Regions from separate parts of the Streptomyces sp. NPDC050738 genome, predicted to be linked through region 2. Evidence: riboswitches for the same ligand, from Rfam matches in the RefSeq annotation. Region 2 holds a riboswitch; the other holds the start of a gene.
What was found. Region 2 has a riboswitch for S-adenosylmethionine ahead of AB0H78_RS29965 (aminotransferase class V-fold PLP-dependent enzyme). Riboswitches for the same ligand answer to the same signal wherever they lie in the genome.
Positions count from the first base shown of each region.

Region 1: linked by a shared signal. The riboswitch ahead of thrC (threonine synthase) and the one ahead of AB0H78_RS29965 (aminotransferase class V-fold PLP-dependent enzyme) in region 2 are both predicted to bind S-adenosylmethionine.

Region 1 is NZ_JBFAHN010000004.1:187,505-195,109, forward strand. It holds gene otsB (trehalose-phosphatase) at 1-748, shown strand, start outside; gene AB0H78_RS12545 (hypothetical protein) at 772-1,305, shown strand; gene AB0H78_RS12550 (trehalose-6-phosphate synthase) at 1,342-2,712, opposite strand; gene AB0H78_RS12555 (hypothetical protein) at 2,813-4,858, opposite strand; gene AB0H78_RS12560 (glucosyl-3-phosphoglycerate synthase) at 4,896-5,849, opposite strand; SAM riboswitch class I at 6,002-6,128, shown strand; gene thrC (threonine synthase) at 6,146-7,438, shown strand; gene AB0H78_RS12570 (MoaD/ThiS family protein) at 7,435-7,605, shown strand, end outside.
Region 2 is NZ_JBFAHN010000014.1:174,374-181,978, forward strand. It holds gene AB0H78_RS29940 (NlpC/P60 family protein) at 1-131, opposite strand, end outside; gene AB0H78_RS29945 (NYN domain-containing protein) at 389-1,750, opposite strand; gene AB0H78_RS29950 (hypothetical protein) at 1,785-2,027, opposite strand; gene AB0H78_RS29955 (rhomboid family intramembrane serine protease) at 2,156-2,908, shown strand; gene AB0H78_RS29960 (Lrp/AsnC ligand binding domain-containing protein) at 2,905-3,186, shown strand; gene AB0H78_RS29965 (aminotransferase class V-fold PLP-dependent enzyme) at 3,260-4,621, opposite strand; SAM riboswitch class IV at 4,748-4,865, opposite strand; gene trpD (anthranilate phosphoribosyltransferase) at 5,018-6,082, opposite strand; gene AB0H78_RS29975 (ubiquinol-cytochrome c reductase cytochrome b subunit) at 6,205-7,605, opposite strand, start outside.

The DNA of each region.
Region 1 (7,605 bases), on a different contig from region 2:
CGACGGAACGCTCGCCGAGATCGTCCCCGACCCGGAGCAGGCCCGCGCCCACCCCGGCGCGGTCCCCGCGCTCGCAGCCCTCGCGCCCCGCGTGGCGTCCGTCGCCGTCGTCACCGGCCGGCCGGCCGGAGTCGCCGTACGGTACGGGGGCTTCGCGGGCGTCCCCGGCCTCGAACACCTCACCGTCCTCGGCCACTACGGCTCCGAGCGCTGGGACGCCGTCACCGGCACCGTGAGCACCCCCGCCCCCCACCCCGGCGTCGCCACCGCACGCGCCGAACTCCCCGGCGTACTCGAAGAGTTCGGGGCCTGGCGGGGCACCTGGATCGAGGAGAAGGGGCAGGCGCTCGCCGTCCACACCCGCCGCGCCTCCGATCCGCAGGCCGCCTTCGAGGCGCTGCGCGGCCCGCTCGGCGAGCTCGCCGCGCGGAACGGCCTGATCGTGGAGCCCGGCCGCATGGTCCTGGAGCTGCGGCCCCCCGGCATGGACAAGGGCGTGGCGCTGGAGGAGTACCTGACCGAAGTCGGCGCCGAAGCCGTCCTCTACGCGGGCGACGACCTCGGCGACCTCCCCGCCTTCGCCGCCGTCGAGAAGCTCCGCTCCGACGGCCTCCCGGGGCTCCTCGTCTGCAGCGGCAGCGCGGAAGTCCCCGAACTGGCCGACCGCGCCGACCTGTTGGTCCCCGGACCCGCCGCAGTCGTCGGCTTCCTCGCGTCCCTGGCGGAGGCGGTCGCAGGGGGCAGCTGACAGGGCCGTACGATCACACCCCTATGCGCCCCACACACGCCGTCCTCGCCGCCACCGCCCTGACCCTCACCGCCCTGCTCACCGCCTGCGGAGGCAGCGGCGGTTCGGGCGCATCGGGGTCCGGGTCCGGGTCCGGGTCGGGATCCGGCAGCTCGGACGACTACACCGTCACCGGCCTGCGCGACGACATCCGCTCCACCCCGCAGCGCTCCACCCGCGCGACCCGCCCGCACATGGTGAAGGAGTGCAGCGGCAGCCACACCCGGCGGGTCAAGCACACCTCGAAGAGCGGCAGCGGCAAGAAGCGCACGACCCGCACCTGGTACACCACCGAGACCGTCCAGGACTGCAAGCAGGTCCAGCACGGCACCGAGACGTACAACCGCGTGCTGCGCCAGGCCCGTTGGTGCGTGGAGCTCGACAACGTCAACGGCAACAGCAAGAAGGACGACGTCTGGTACGAGGTCGACTCCCCGACCTACTCCCAGGCCTCCGGCATCGACGAGGGCAAGAAGTTCACCTTCACCCCCCTCGCCACCGGCTGCCGCAAGAACTGACCCCAACTGACCCCAACTGACCCCAACTGATCCCGGCTAACCCCGCAGCGCCTCCAACTGCTCCAGGAACCACTGCTGCGGCGGCAGCGCGGTCGCCGCGACCGCCAGCCGCTTCGTCCGCTCCGCGCGCTCGCCCTCCGGCATGGACAGCGCCTCGTGCAGCGCGTCGGCCGTCCCCGAGACGTCGTACGGGTTCACGCTGATCGCGTCCTCGGCCAGCTCCTCCCACGCCCCCGCTTCCCGCGAGAGCACCAGCACGCACCCGTCGTCCGAGACGACAGGAACCTCCTTGGCCACCAGGTTCATGCCGTCCCTGATCGGGTTGACCAGCGCCACGTCCGCCAGCCGGTACGCGGCCAGCGACCGCGCGAAGTCGTCCTTGACGTGCAGCACCACCGGAGTCCAACCCGCCGTCCCGTAAGCCGAGTTGATCTGATCGGCGACCCGCTGCACCTCCGCCGTGTACTCCCGGTACACCGCCAGGTCCTGCCGCGACGGATACGCGAAGGCCACATGCACCACCCGCTCCCGCCACTCGGGCCGGGTATCGAGCAGCTCCCGGTACGCGTGCATCCCGCGCACGATGTTCTTCGACAGCTCGGTGCGGTCGACCCGCACGATCGCCTGCCGGCCGTCCCCGATCTGCTCCCGCAGAGCCGCCATCCGCTCCTCCACGTCCGCCTCCTGCGCGCGCGCACGCAGGAAGTCGGCGTCGGCCCCGAGCCCGTACACGGAGACCCGCGTGTCCCCCAGCCGCCCCTGCGCGCACCGCTCGAAGGCATCGGCCCACCGCCGCGTCAGGAAGCCGAGCCGGTCGGCCCCGAGCATCCCGTCGAGCAGCTCGTCGGCGATCGCGTCCGGCAGCATCCGGAAGTACTCGACCGGCGCCCACGGCGTGTGCGAGAAGTGCCCGATGCGCAGGTCGGGCCGGAGCGAGCGCAGCATCCCCGGCACCAGCGCCAGGTGATAGTCCTGCACCAGGACGGCCGCCCCCTCGCCCGCTTCCTGCGCCAGCGCCTCCGCGAAGGCGCGGTTGTACGTGCGGTACGCCTCCCACCGCTCCCGGAACTCCGCGTCGAAGACCGGCTCCAGCGGCGTCTGGTAGAGCATGTGGTGGACGAACCAGAGCACCGAGTTGGCGATGTCGTTGTACGCGGCCGTGTGCACATCCGGGTCGATGTCCAGCATCCGCACCCCGGGCTCGCCCACCCCGCGCCGTACCGCCTCCCGGTCGCCATCGCCGAGGGCCGCGCACACCCACAGTTTGTCGTCGACGGCGCTGAGCGCGGAGACCAGACCGCCGCCGCCCCGCTTGGCCTCGATCGTGCCGTCGTCACCGACTGCGTACGAAACCGGGCCGCGATTGGACGCGACGAGAACCTCAGGAGCACCGTGCGTGGAAGCCATACGGCCAAGCTAGCCCGCCCCGGACCCGTTCAAACGTACGGCCGGACCCCGTCAGGGATCCGGCCGTATGCAATGCCCTCAGGGGCGGGTCAGATGCAGGTCAGTCCTTGCGGCTGCGTACCGCCGCCAGGATCAGCGCGCCGAGCCCGCACAGGGTCGCCGCGAGCCCGCCGTACAGCAGGGTGTGCGAGTCGGAGCCGGTCTCTGCCAGCTCGGGGCCGGTCGGCTCCGGCTTCGGGCTCGCGCTCGGGGGCGTGGGACGGCCCTGGACCTTGCCCACGGTGAAGGTGAACGTGCACTTCGGGTCGGTGCTGCCCTCGGCGCAGATGCTGTTGGGGATCACCAGCTTGTACGTGGTCTTCTTGCCCGGGGTGTTCGGCACCTTGATGGTCAGGGGCACCTTGACCTCACTGTGCGGCGGGACGGTGACTTCCTTGACGCCGCCCTCCCCGTCGGGGACCTCGGCCTCGCGCGGGACCTCGTCCGGGTTGCGGATGATGATCGGGATGACGATGTTGCCGGGCGGCGGGTTCACGGGGAACTCGCCCGGGTCGACGATCAGCTGCGGCGGCTCGATGATCGGTGTGGTCGTCGCGCAGTGCGGGTCGGTCGAGCCCTCCTCGCAGTTGGAGCGGGGCGAGGTCACGTCGACATCGTTGAGCAGCTTGCCGTCACCGCTGATGGGGTCGTTGACCTTCACCGAGTACGTGATGGTCGCCGTCCGCCCGGCCGGGATGTTCCCGGTGTAGCTGAGCCTCGGCGCGTCGTAGGTGGCCTTGCCGATGGTCGCCTTCGCGTCGTTGTTGTACGTCGCGTCGTCCAGGCTCTGCGACAGATCGTCGGCGAACTTGGCGTTCGGGTACGGCAGCCGGGAGATGTTCTTCGCCTTGACCGTGTACGTCACGGTGTCCCCGGGCCGCACCGACTTCGGGCTGGACGTCTTGGTGACCTCCAGGTCCGGGACCGGGACGGACAGCGCGAACGCCGAGGGGACGTAGGTGTCGCCGCGGGTGCTGAAGCTCAGCGTGGTGGAGGTGGCGCCGACCGGGATGGGCTCGGTGCCCGCAGCCCGCCCGGAGCCCGACGTGACGTCGAACTCCTTCGCGTCGATGCTCAGGTTGTTGACCATCTTCGGGACGAGCGCGCCGTCGTCCTCGGAGATGAAGAAGTTGTTGGTGTTGCCGGTGTGGGACTCGGTGATGTTCTGGCCGCCGACGGCGAACCGGTCGCCCGCCGTGTTCCAGTCGCCCTCGTACGCGGTCACGCTCGCCCGCGGCTTTCCGGCGGTGCGGTAGAAGCCGTCGACGGTGACCGTGGTCGCCGGGGAGGTGGAGCGCTGCAGGACGTGGCCGCCGTAGACATAGATGTTGCGGCGGTCGGGGGCGTGCTGGGCGTTCGGGGCGTCGTACTTGTAGACGACGGTCATCGACCAGCCGGCCACACAGCCCTTGCCGGTGGGCGCCCAGATGTCGCCGACCGCGACGGGAATCGCCGCTCCGGTGCCGGTGATGCCGCTGAACAGGTTCGTGACGTCGGCTTCGCCCGTGTAGTAGTGCGGACCGTTGGTGGTGGCCGGGTCCCGCACCAGGTTCGCGGGGGTGACCTTGGTGGGGGCCGCGCCGTTCACGCCGGCCACGGGCACCGCGTCGAGGGGCTCGCCGGGCGAGGGCAGCACATTGGCGCCGGAGATGTCACAGCGCAGGAGCTGGGCGCCGCTGGGGCCGCGGTACGTACCGTCGTTGCCGCCGAAGAAGAGCCGGGCGTACGCGACCTTGGCGCCGTCGGGGATGACGACCCGGCCGGTGCTGGAGCCGAAGTCGGCCTCGGTACCGGCGGCGTTGATCCGCTCCATGACGAAGGTGTTGTTGTTGTCCCGGCCCTGGCCGTCCGCGGCGACGGCGCAGCGCGCGGCCATGTCGGCGGGGGTCGTGGGGCAGCCCATGACCGTGTTGCCGATGGTCTTGAAATCGCCGTAGAGGGATTCGTCGTAGCGCTTGGCGAACGGCGAGATCACGTCGGCGGAAGCGGGGGAGGCGGCCAGGCCCGTGAGCGCGGTGGCCGCGGTGGCCGAGGCGACGAGCGCCCCGGCGAAGCGAGTGGCCGCAGCGCGGAGCAGCGGCGTGCCTTTTGGTTGTCTATGCCACATAAAGGGGAATTTAGGCAGACAACATGATCGTCGACGGCTACGCCACGCGACGCTCCGCATACTCACTGATCTGGCCCATGGGCGGCCGCTCCTCCGTGTCCACCGCATGGGTGCGCGGCTCGAATCCCTGCTCCCCGCGTTCGAACTGGGTGAGCACGGGCCGCACCAGATGCCCGCGCGAGAGCCGCAGCTGCGCCGTGCGGTAGATCGAGGCGGCCATCCGCCCGAGCGCCTGCCCGTCCTGGTGGCGGTGTTTGCGTACGCCCACATCGACCTGGGCCAGCGCGTCCAGGCCCACGGTGTGCAGCGCGTCCACGAGCAGGCCGAGCTCGACGCCGTACCCGACGGGGAAGGGGAGCTGCTCCAGGAGCGAGCGGCGGGCCGCGTACTCACCGCCCAACGGCTGTACGAATCCGGCCAGTTGGGGCCAGTGCAGATTGAGCAGCGGGCGGGCCACCAGCTCCGTCACACGGCCGCCCTGCCCGGCAGCGTCTCCGAGCGGGCGGTCGTACATCGCCTTCACGAATGCCACGCCGGGGTCGGTGAGGAGCGGTCCCACGATCCCGGAGACGAAGTCCGCCGAGAACTCCTTGAGGTCGGCGTCGACGAAGCACACGATGTCCCCGGACGTCACGAGCAGCGAGCGCCAGAGCACCTCGCCCTTGCCGGGCAGGGCGGGTATCCGGGGCAGGATCGCGTCCCGGTGCACCACCCGTGCCCCGGCCGCCGCCGCGACCTCGGCCGTACGGTCCGTGGAGCCCGAGTCGATCACCACGAGCTCGTCGACGAGAGGGACGCCGAGCGGCGCCATCAGCTCGCGGCGGATGACGGAGACGATCTCGCCGACCGTCTCCTCCTCGTTCAGCGCGGGCAGCACGACGCTCACCGAAGTGCCGCGCTTCTCACGTTTGGCGGCCATCAGCTGGTCCAGCGGGCGGTCTGCGGCCGCCCAGGAACGCCTGCTCAGCCAGCGCTCCACCTCATCCAGCACGAGTCTGTCTCCTTGGCTGTGTATCTCGCGGTTCGGACGGGCCCTCTCCACGATCCGGGGGTTCGGTTACAGTCTTGAACAACGCGGATGACTGTCGCATGTCGGGGTCGCCGCGCTGACAAACACCCGGGCCCTTGGGCCCGTGGTCATAGCGCTCATCCAGAGGGACTGAGGGAACGGCCCGTTGAAGTCCCGGCAACCATCCCGCCGACCGCGAGGTCAGGTGGGGACGGTGCCAATTCCGTCTTGCGGCGAAGTGCGTCGTGAGGAAGATGAGGAGAAAGGGCCTCGCCATCATGGCTGTAGAAACAGTTGCAAGCGCCACGGAAACCCCCGCCGAGGTCGATCTCGGACCCGCAGCCGCGCTTTCCTGCCGCGAATGCTCCGCCCGCTTCCCGCTCGGCCCCAGCTTCGTGTGCGAAGAGTGTTTCGGGCCGCTCGAAGTGGCGTACAACCTCCCGAGCGGCGACCCCGAAGGTCTGCGCAAGCAGATCGAGGCGGGCCCGAACAACATCTGGCGTTACGCGCCCCTGCTGCCCGTCCCCGCCGACGTGGCCACCAAGCCGAACCTCGAGCCCGGCTTCACCAAGCTGATCAAGGCCGACCGGCTCGCCGCCGAGCTGGGCATCACCGGCGGCCTGTACGTCAAGGACGACTCCGGCAACCCGACGCACTCCTTCAAGGACCGCGTCGTGGCGATCGCCGTCGAGGCCGCCCGCGCCTTCGGCTTCACCACGCTCTCCTGCTCCTCCACCGGCAACCTGGCGGGCGCTGTCGGCGCCGCCGCGGTCCGGGCCGGCCTGAAGTCCTGCGTCTTCATCCCGCACGACCTGGAGCCCGCGAAGATCATCACCGCGGCCGTGTACGGCGGCGAGCTGGTCGGCATCGAGGGCAACTACGACGACGTCAACCGCTTCTGCTCGGAACTCATCGGCGACCCGGCCGGCGAGGGCTGGGGCTTCACCAACATCAACCTGCGCCCGTACTACGGCGAGGGCTCGAAGACGCTCGCGTACGAGATCTGCGAGCAGCTCGGCTGGCGGCTCCCGGACAACCTGATCATCCCGATCGGCTCCGGCTCCCAGCTGACGAAGATCGACAAGGGGCTGCAGGAGCTGATCAAGCTCGGCCTCGTCGAGGACAAGCCGTACAAGATCTACGGCGCCCAGGCCAAGGGCTGCGACCCGGTCTCCTCCGCGTACAAGGCGGGCCACGACGTGATCCGCCCCGTGAAGCCGGACACCATCGCCAAGTCGATCGCGATCGGGAACCCGGCCGACGGCCCGTACGTCATCGACATCGCCCGCCGCACGGGCGGTGCGGTCGAGGACGTCACCGACCCCGAGATCGTCGAAGCGATCAAGCTCCTCGCGCGCACCGAGGGTGTCTTCGCGGAGACGGCGGGCGGCACCACCTTCGCCGTCCTGCGCAAGCTGCTCGAAGCGGGTGTGATCGACCCGTCCGAGGAGACGGTCGCCATCAACACGGGCGACGGCCTCAAGACCCTGGACGGACTCTCCGACTCCACGGGTCTCTCCGCCACCATCCGCCCCACCCTGGATTCCTTCCGAGAGGCTGGCCTCGTATGAGCGTCAAGGTCCGTATTCCGACCATTCTCCGTACGTACACCGGCGGCCAGGCCGAGGTCCCGGCGGAGGGCGCGACCCTCGCCGAGGTCATCGCCGACCTGGAGAAGAACCACACGGGCATCGCGGCCCGCGTCCTGGACGACCAGGGCAAGCTGCGCCGCTTCGTG
Region 2 (7,605 bases):
ACCTCGCTCTTGGTCGGCTTCGGGTCGGCATGCGCCGCCTGCGAGGACAGGGCCACGGCAGCGGCGGCGGTCGCGGTGAGCACGGTCACGCGAGTGCGGTTCGCAGGCTTGGGTCGACGGTGGGACGCCATACAGGCGCGCTCCTTCTTCCTCAACCGCCGAACAGCGTTGACTCGGCGGGACCTTCGCCGACACCCCGGTTGAGTGGTCAAGCGCACAAAGGTACGAGGTGAGACCCTAGTGACCTTCCTGTGACCATTTCAAATCCCGATAGGAAAATCTCGATCACCGGCCACATTCTTTACCCACTTCACACGCGCAGTAGTGGTCACTTGACACTGCGCTTCAGTCACCGCGGCCTCAAATCGGGCAATGCTCACAGGAGTTGCTAAACGCGCGAAAGCCGCTTCAGCAGCAGGGCTGACGCGACGGGCCTGGCACCGGACTTCGCCACGCCGTCCGCGACCTCACGGTCGGTGGAGACCACCACCACGGGCCGCCCCGAGGGTTCCGCCCGTACGAGCTGACGGATCAACTCGTCCGCGGTCACACCCGGCTTGGAGAAGAGCACCCGCACACCCCGCGGCGGCGCGAGCAGCACCGGAGCCGCCAGCTCGGCCCCGTCGAAGACACACGTCATCTCGGCGCCGGTCTGTGCCGCGAGCATCGAGAGTCCGCCGAGGAGACGCAGCCGCTGCTTCTCCAGCGGCAGTTGCGGATATCCGGTCTTGGTGACGTTGTATCCGTCCACCACCAGATGCGCCTGCGGCAGCGCGAGCAACTGGTCGAGCAGAGCCGGGTCCATGTCCGACAAAGCCCTGGCCGCGATGTCCTTGGGCGACATCCGCCCCGGCTCCACCGCGTCGACCAGGTCGGCCGGCCGCTGGGCGGCCGGCGGCAGCGCCAGCTCCCTGCGCAGCCCCTGGGCCGCGTCCAGGACCGTGTCGAGCAGCAGCCGCAGCCGCATGTCCTCGACCGAGCGCCCTTCCCTCACGGCACGACGACCGGCCTCCGCCACCGATTCCGCCTCGCCGAGGCGGGCCTTCAGCCGCCGCGACTCGGCCTCCGCCGAAGCCGCCTGGGCGGCGGCTTCGGCCTTGATGGCATCGATCTCGCCGTGCGTACGCCGCAGGGCGGCCTCGCCCCGCTTGATGTCGCTGTGCGCGCTGCGCAGCTTGCGCTGAAGCGATTCGGCGTCCTTGCGGGCCGCATCCAGCTCGGCGCGGAGCCGTTCGTTCTCGGCCCTGGTCTCCGCCCGCGCACCGGCGAGCTCCTCGCGCAGCCGCTCCAGCTCGCGCCTGCCCTCCTCGTCGGCGCGCTCGGCGTCCGCACGCTGAGCCTCCTCGCCCGCGGCGGCGACCAGTTTCACCCAGCCGACAGGGCGCAGGACGTACGCGGCCGCGGCCACGTCGACCGGATCGGCGGCGGCGGGCGGCGAGCCGGACTCCAGGGCGCCGGTCAGCTCGGGCTGGGACTCCTTGAGCCGCTCGCCGATGCGCTGCCGGAACAGCGGGTCGCTCTCCAGAGCTGCGGCCATCGCGTTGCCCGCGAACTTGGCACGTCTGGTGGGGGTGAAACGGGCGTACTGACGCAACTGTGCCGGGAGTTCGGCGACGGTCAGGCCACCGAAGGCGTCCGCCACCAGAGCGACGACCCGGCGCCGTACACCTTCGGGCAGCGGGCGGTCGAGCGCCTCGGCAACACCGTCGGCCGCTCCGGCCGGATCAGCGCCGCTTGCTGGCTCCACCATCCGTCACCCCAACTGTTGTCTGCCCCGCGCTCCCTCAGGAGGCGGCGTCCGGCCTGTCCACGAGTTCGATCTGGTCCAGTGCGTTGCACCACCGGCAGCGCACCGACTCGATGGTCTCACTCACCACCTCGCGTTCCTCGACCTTCGCCTCTCCGGCCAGGTCGAGGTGGAGGTATTCGACGACCTTGGACGAGCGGGTCACGTCGAAGCGGGTCAGATTGCCGCAGAGCGTGCAGCGCCAGCGGGTCGTCTCAGTCGGCTGGGGAACCGTCGTCATGCGTGCCGTCCTCTTGTCCATCGCCGTGTACTGCCCGTAACCCTACGGCCTTGCGCGTACCCCTTGCGGAGACAGTCGACCATGTGAGATCCGGCGAGGCGCTCTGTACCGTTTGGTCCGATTACGTCATGCTCGCGCTTGTGATCAAGAGGTTCGCGATAAAGAAACGCACCGCCCTGTGGCGGAAGACGGTCCGTGGCCCGGTGGTCACCTATGGCGTGATCGGCCTCTGCTGCCTGGTCTTTCTCCTCGGCCCGGCCTCGGGCTTCAATCCCGTCTACGGCACCGGCGACACCCTCCTCGCCGCCCAGAGCGCCTACTTCGCGCGCTGGGGCGTGGTGCCCGACGAACTGACCACGGCCACGGGCCACGCCCTGATCACCCCGCTCACCGCACTCTTCGTGCACGCCAACTGGCTGCATCTGCTCGGCAACATGCTCTTCCTGTACGTCTTCGGGGCGATGACCGAGGAGCGGATGGGCCGGATCCACTTCGCCGGCTTCTATCTCGTCGTCGGCTATCTCGCCCTGCTCGCGTACGCACTCGCGCACCCCTCCTCCGACCAGCCCCTGGTCGGCGCGTCCGGCGCGATCTCCGGAGTGCTCGGCGCCTTCCTCTATCTCTTCCCCAAGGCCCGGGTCACCAGCATCTTCCCGTTCCTGCTCTTCCTGCCGCTGCGCTTCCCCGCCTGGATCGTGCTGATCTTCTGGTTCGTCCTGCAGTGGCTGGCGGCGCAGGGCGCGGGAAGCGGCCCCGGGGTGGCCTATCTCGCGCACCTGGTGGGCTTCTCCATGGGCTTCGTCTACGCGGCGGCGGTCTATCGGCGTACGACTAGAGTGAAGGTCCCAGCGACGGCCACCGAGGGAGAAAGCAAGCCGTGATCACCGCGATCGTGCTCATCAAGACCAGCGTGGACCGGATCCCCGAGATCGCCGAGGCGATCGCCGCGCTGGACAGTGTCAGCGAGGTCTACTCCGTCACCGGCACGTACGACCTGATCGCCCTGGTACGGGTCGCCCGTCACGACGATCTGGCCGACATCATCCCGGGCTCCATCAGCAAGATCCCCGGTGTCGAGGGGACGGACACGCACGTCGCGTTCCGTACGTACTCCCAGCACGACCTCGAAGCCGCCTTCGCGATCGGCCTGGACGCGTAGCCCGCCCTTCCGTACGCACGAGACGCGCGAGGCCCCGGCAGCGCTGCCGGGGCCTTCGTCGTGAGCTGTGCGATCACACCGCGGGGACGCAACGCCCGCCTTCCGTACGGTAGTTCCAGCGCGCGCCGTCGCGCACCAGCTCCTTGACCGCGCGGACGAACCGCTCCACGTGCTCGTCGGGGGTGCCCGCGCCGAAGCTCACCCGGATCGCGTTGAGCGAGCGCTCGCCCGGCTCGGCCTCGGGGGCGCCGCACTCGCCCGGGTCCTGCGGGTCGCTGCCGAGGAGGGTGCGGACCAGCGGGTGGGCGCAGAAGAGGCCGTCGCGTACGCCGATGCCGTACTCGGCGGAGAGGGCCGCGGCGAAGTGCGAGCTGTTCCAGCCCTCGACCACGAAGGAGATGACGCCGACCCGCGGGGCGTCGTCGCCGAAGAGGGAGAGCACCTTGACCGCGTCGACCTCGGCGAGGCGCTCGCGGACCTTGGCCACGAGGGCCTGCTCGCGCTCGACGAGCGAGTCGAAGCCGGCCTCGGTGAGCGCCTTGCAGGCGGAGGCGATGGAGTAGACGCCGATCACGTTCGGGGATCCGGCCTCGTGGCGGGCGGCCGTGGTGTGCCACTCGACGTCCACACCGCCGTCGGTGCGGCGCGCGACCTTGCGCGAGGCGCCGCCGCCCGCGAGGTAGGGCTCGGCCTCGGTCAGCCAGTCGGAGCGCCCGGCGAGGACACCCGAGCCGAAGGGCGCGTACAGCTTGTGACCGGAGAAGGCGACCCAGTCGACGTCCAACTCCGCGATGTCCACGGGGTGATGGGGCGCGAGCTGCGCCGCGTCCAGGACGATGCGCGCACCGTGGGCGTGCGCGGCGGCGGCCAGCTCCTTCACGGGCCACAGCTCGCCGGTGACATTCGACGCCCCGGTCACGCACACCAGAGCCGGGCCGTAGGGGTCGCGGTCGGCGAGCGCGCGCTCCAGCGTCTCGACGGCCTGCTGCGGGGTGCGGGGTGCGTTGAGGTACGTGACCTGCGCGTCGCGCCAGGGCAGCAGGGACGCGTGGTGCTCGGTCTCGAAGACGAAGACCTGGCAGCCGGCGGGGACGACCGCGGCCAGCAGGTTCAGCGAGTCGGTGGTGGAGCGGGTGAAGACGACCTGGTCGTCCTCGCGGCAGCCGAGAAACTCCGCGACGACCGTGCGGCTGTTCTCGAAGAGGTCGGTGGAGAGCTGCGAGAGGTACCCGGCGCCGCGGTGCACGCTGCCGTAGTACGGGGCGTAGGCCGCCACGTCGTCCCAGACGCGCTGCAGGGCCGGGGCGCTGGCCGCGTAGTCGAGAGCCGCGTAGCTCACCTCGCCGCCCGTCACGAGCGGGACCGACACATCTCGCCCAAGCACGGGCAGAGGGGCACAAACCGACGAATCGACGACAGCACTGGAGACAGACATGACGAACTCCCGGGAATGGCAGGCGAGATGAAGCGAAAAAGGGTGTGCGGGAAGAGGGGCTGCTGCCCTATCGCATTCGCTGAACCACGGAAGAAACTCCCTCGGAAACCAGGACCCCTGGCGAGGGATCCGCGCTTGCCACAGACGTTGCTGTCTGCGGCCTGGTCTTCACTCAGGGCACCCCGCCACGGAAGGAGGGTTGCCGGACAGCGGGCTGAGGCCGAAATCGCTGTCACTCATGACCTGCCGAGAATCCTGCCACAAGCGCGGAGGCACGCAAGGCGCAGTCCGTAATCTGGACTGCGCCCTACGTCACACCACACCCGTGTTTAGGGGGTGTCCGGCGGATCATGCCGCGGTCGCCCATCGCAGGCGACCTGATCCGCCGGACACCCCCTACGCGTTGCTGGCGGCGACCCATCGCTCCAGGGCCTTGCGCGCCGCCCCCGAGTCGATGGACTCCGCGGCCTTCGCCATCCCCGCGGCGATCTGCTCGCTCAGGGTGCCGTCCCCGGGCTCCAGCGCGACGAGCGCGGCCGCCGAGTTGAGCAGGACCGCATCCCGCACGGGGCCGCCCTCCCCGTCGAGGAGCCGCAGGGCGACCTCCGCGTTGTACGAGGGGTCCCCGCCCTTCAGCGCCTCCACCTGCACCAGCTCGATGCCGACGTCCCGAGGGTCGAAGGCTTCCCGGCGAACGGAGCCGTCCCGTACGACCCACACCGTGGACGTCGCGGTCGTCGTCAGCTCGTCCATGCCGTCGTCACCGCGGAAGACCAGCGAGGAATTGCCCCGCTCGGCCAGCACCCCGGCCACGATGGGCGCCATCCGGGCGTCTGCGACGCCCACGGCCTGGGACTTCACCTGGGCCGGATTGGTCAGCGGACCCAGCAGATTGAAGGTGGTACGGATCCCCAGCTCCCGCCGGGCACTGGCCACATGGCGCAGCGCCGGGTGGAACTTCACGGCGAAGCAGAAGGTGATCCCCGCCTCTTCCGCGACCTCGACCACCCGCTTCGGTGTCAGCTGCAGATTGACGCCGAGCTTCTCCAGTACGTCCGAGGCGCCCGAGGCGCTGGAGGCGGCACGGTTGCCGTGCTTGACGACCTTCGCCCCGGTCCCGGCCACCACGACCGCCGACATGGTGGAGATGTTGACGGTCTTGAAGCCGTCGCCGCCGGTCCCCACGATGTCCACGCTGGGCCCGGAGACCTCGATGAGATTGGCGTGCGCGTACATGGTCCGTACGAGCCCGGCGATCTCCTCCACGGTCTCGCCCTTGGCCCGCAGCGCCACCGCGAACCCGGCGATCTGGGCGTCCGTCGCCTCGCCGGTCATGATCCGGTCCATGGCCCAGGCAGTGGCATCCGCGCTCTGGTCGGTGCCGTTCAGCAGAGCGTCGAGCACGCCCGGCCAGGAGTAGGCCGCCACGCTGTCGCCGCCAACCGGGGTCACAACGTTCATGGTCCGCTCCAGGGGGTCCACAGCCGAATAGGGATACGACCACCTTATCCAGCCCCGAGGGCAGCGAAGAGCCCCCGTCCATCGGATGGACGGGGGCTCCAGCTGTGGCGAAGCGAAGGGGATCAGTGGTGGCCGTGGCCGCTGGTGATCTCCTGGTACTCCTCTGCGGTGGGCTTCTCGATCTGGCTCTCGCCGCCGTAGTAGCCGTTGCTCAGCCTGGCCTTGAGCTTCTGCAGACGCGAGACCTTGCGCTCGACACCGTTCTCGTCGACCGTCGGGCCGATCTCGAGCGGCTTGTACTGCTCGTGCGCGGTGAGCGTGTGCATCTGCGCCGGCTTGAGCGGCTCGTGGATCTCCACGAACTCACCGTGCGGCAGGCGCTTGATGACACCGGACTCGCGTCCGTGCAGCACCTTGTCGCGGTCGCGGCGCTGCAGACCCAGGCACCACCGCTTGGTGAAGATGAACACGAGGACCGGTCCGGCGAACATGAAGATCCGGACGAACCAGGTGATCGAGTTGATCGACAGGTGGAAGTGCGTCGCCCAGAGGTCGTTGCCGCCACCGACGAGCAGGATCAGATACAGCGAGATCCAGGCTGCACCGAAAGCGGTACGCGTAGGAACGTTGCGCGGGCGGTCCAGGATGTGGTGCTCGCGCTTGTCGCCGGTGACCCAGGCCTCGAGGAACGGGTAGACCGCGATCGCGACCAGGACCAGCGGGAAGATCACGATCGGGATGAACACACCCAGTACGAGGGTGTGGCCCCAGGCGTTGATCTCCCAGCCCGGCATGATGCGGACCAGTCCTTCGGAGAAGCCCATGTACCAGTCCGGCTGGGCGCCCGTGGACACCTGGTCGGGCCGGTAGGGGCCCATCGCCCAGATCGGGTTGATCGAGGCGACCGCCGCGATGACCGCGATGACACCGAAGACCAGGAAGAAGAAGCCTCCGGCCTTGGCCATGTAGACCGGCAGCAGGGGCATGCCGACGACGTTGTTGTTCGTGCGTCCGGGACCCGCGAACTGCGTGTGCTTGTGGTAGAAGACCAGGATCAGGTGCGCCACCAGCAGGCCGAGCATGATGCCCGGCAGCAGCAGGACGTGGACCGAGTAGAACCGGGCGACGAAGTCACCGCCGGGGAACTCCCCGCCGTACAGGAACATCGCCAGGTACGAACCCACGACCGGGATGGAGAGCAGCACGCCCTCCATGAACCGGACACCCGTACCGGAGAGCAGGTCGTCCGGGAGGGAGTAGCCGGTGAACCCGGTGAACATGCCGAGCATGAACAGCAGGAAGCCGAACAGCCAGTTGACCTCGCGCGGCTTGCGGAAGGCGCCCGTGAAGAAGACGCGCATCATGTGCACGAGCATGCCGGCCAGGAAGATCAGCGCGGCCCAGTGGTGGATCTGCCGGATGAGCAGACCGCCGCGGACCTCGAAGCTGATGTTCATGGTCGAGGCGTAGGCCTCGGACATGCGCACACCCTGGAGCGGTGCGTACGGGCCGTGGTACACGAC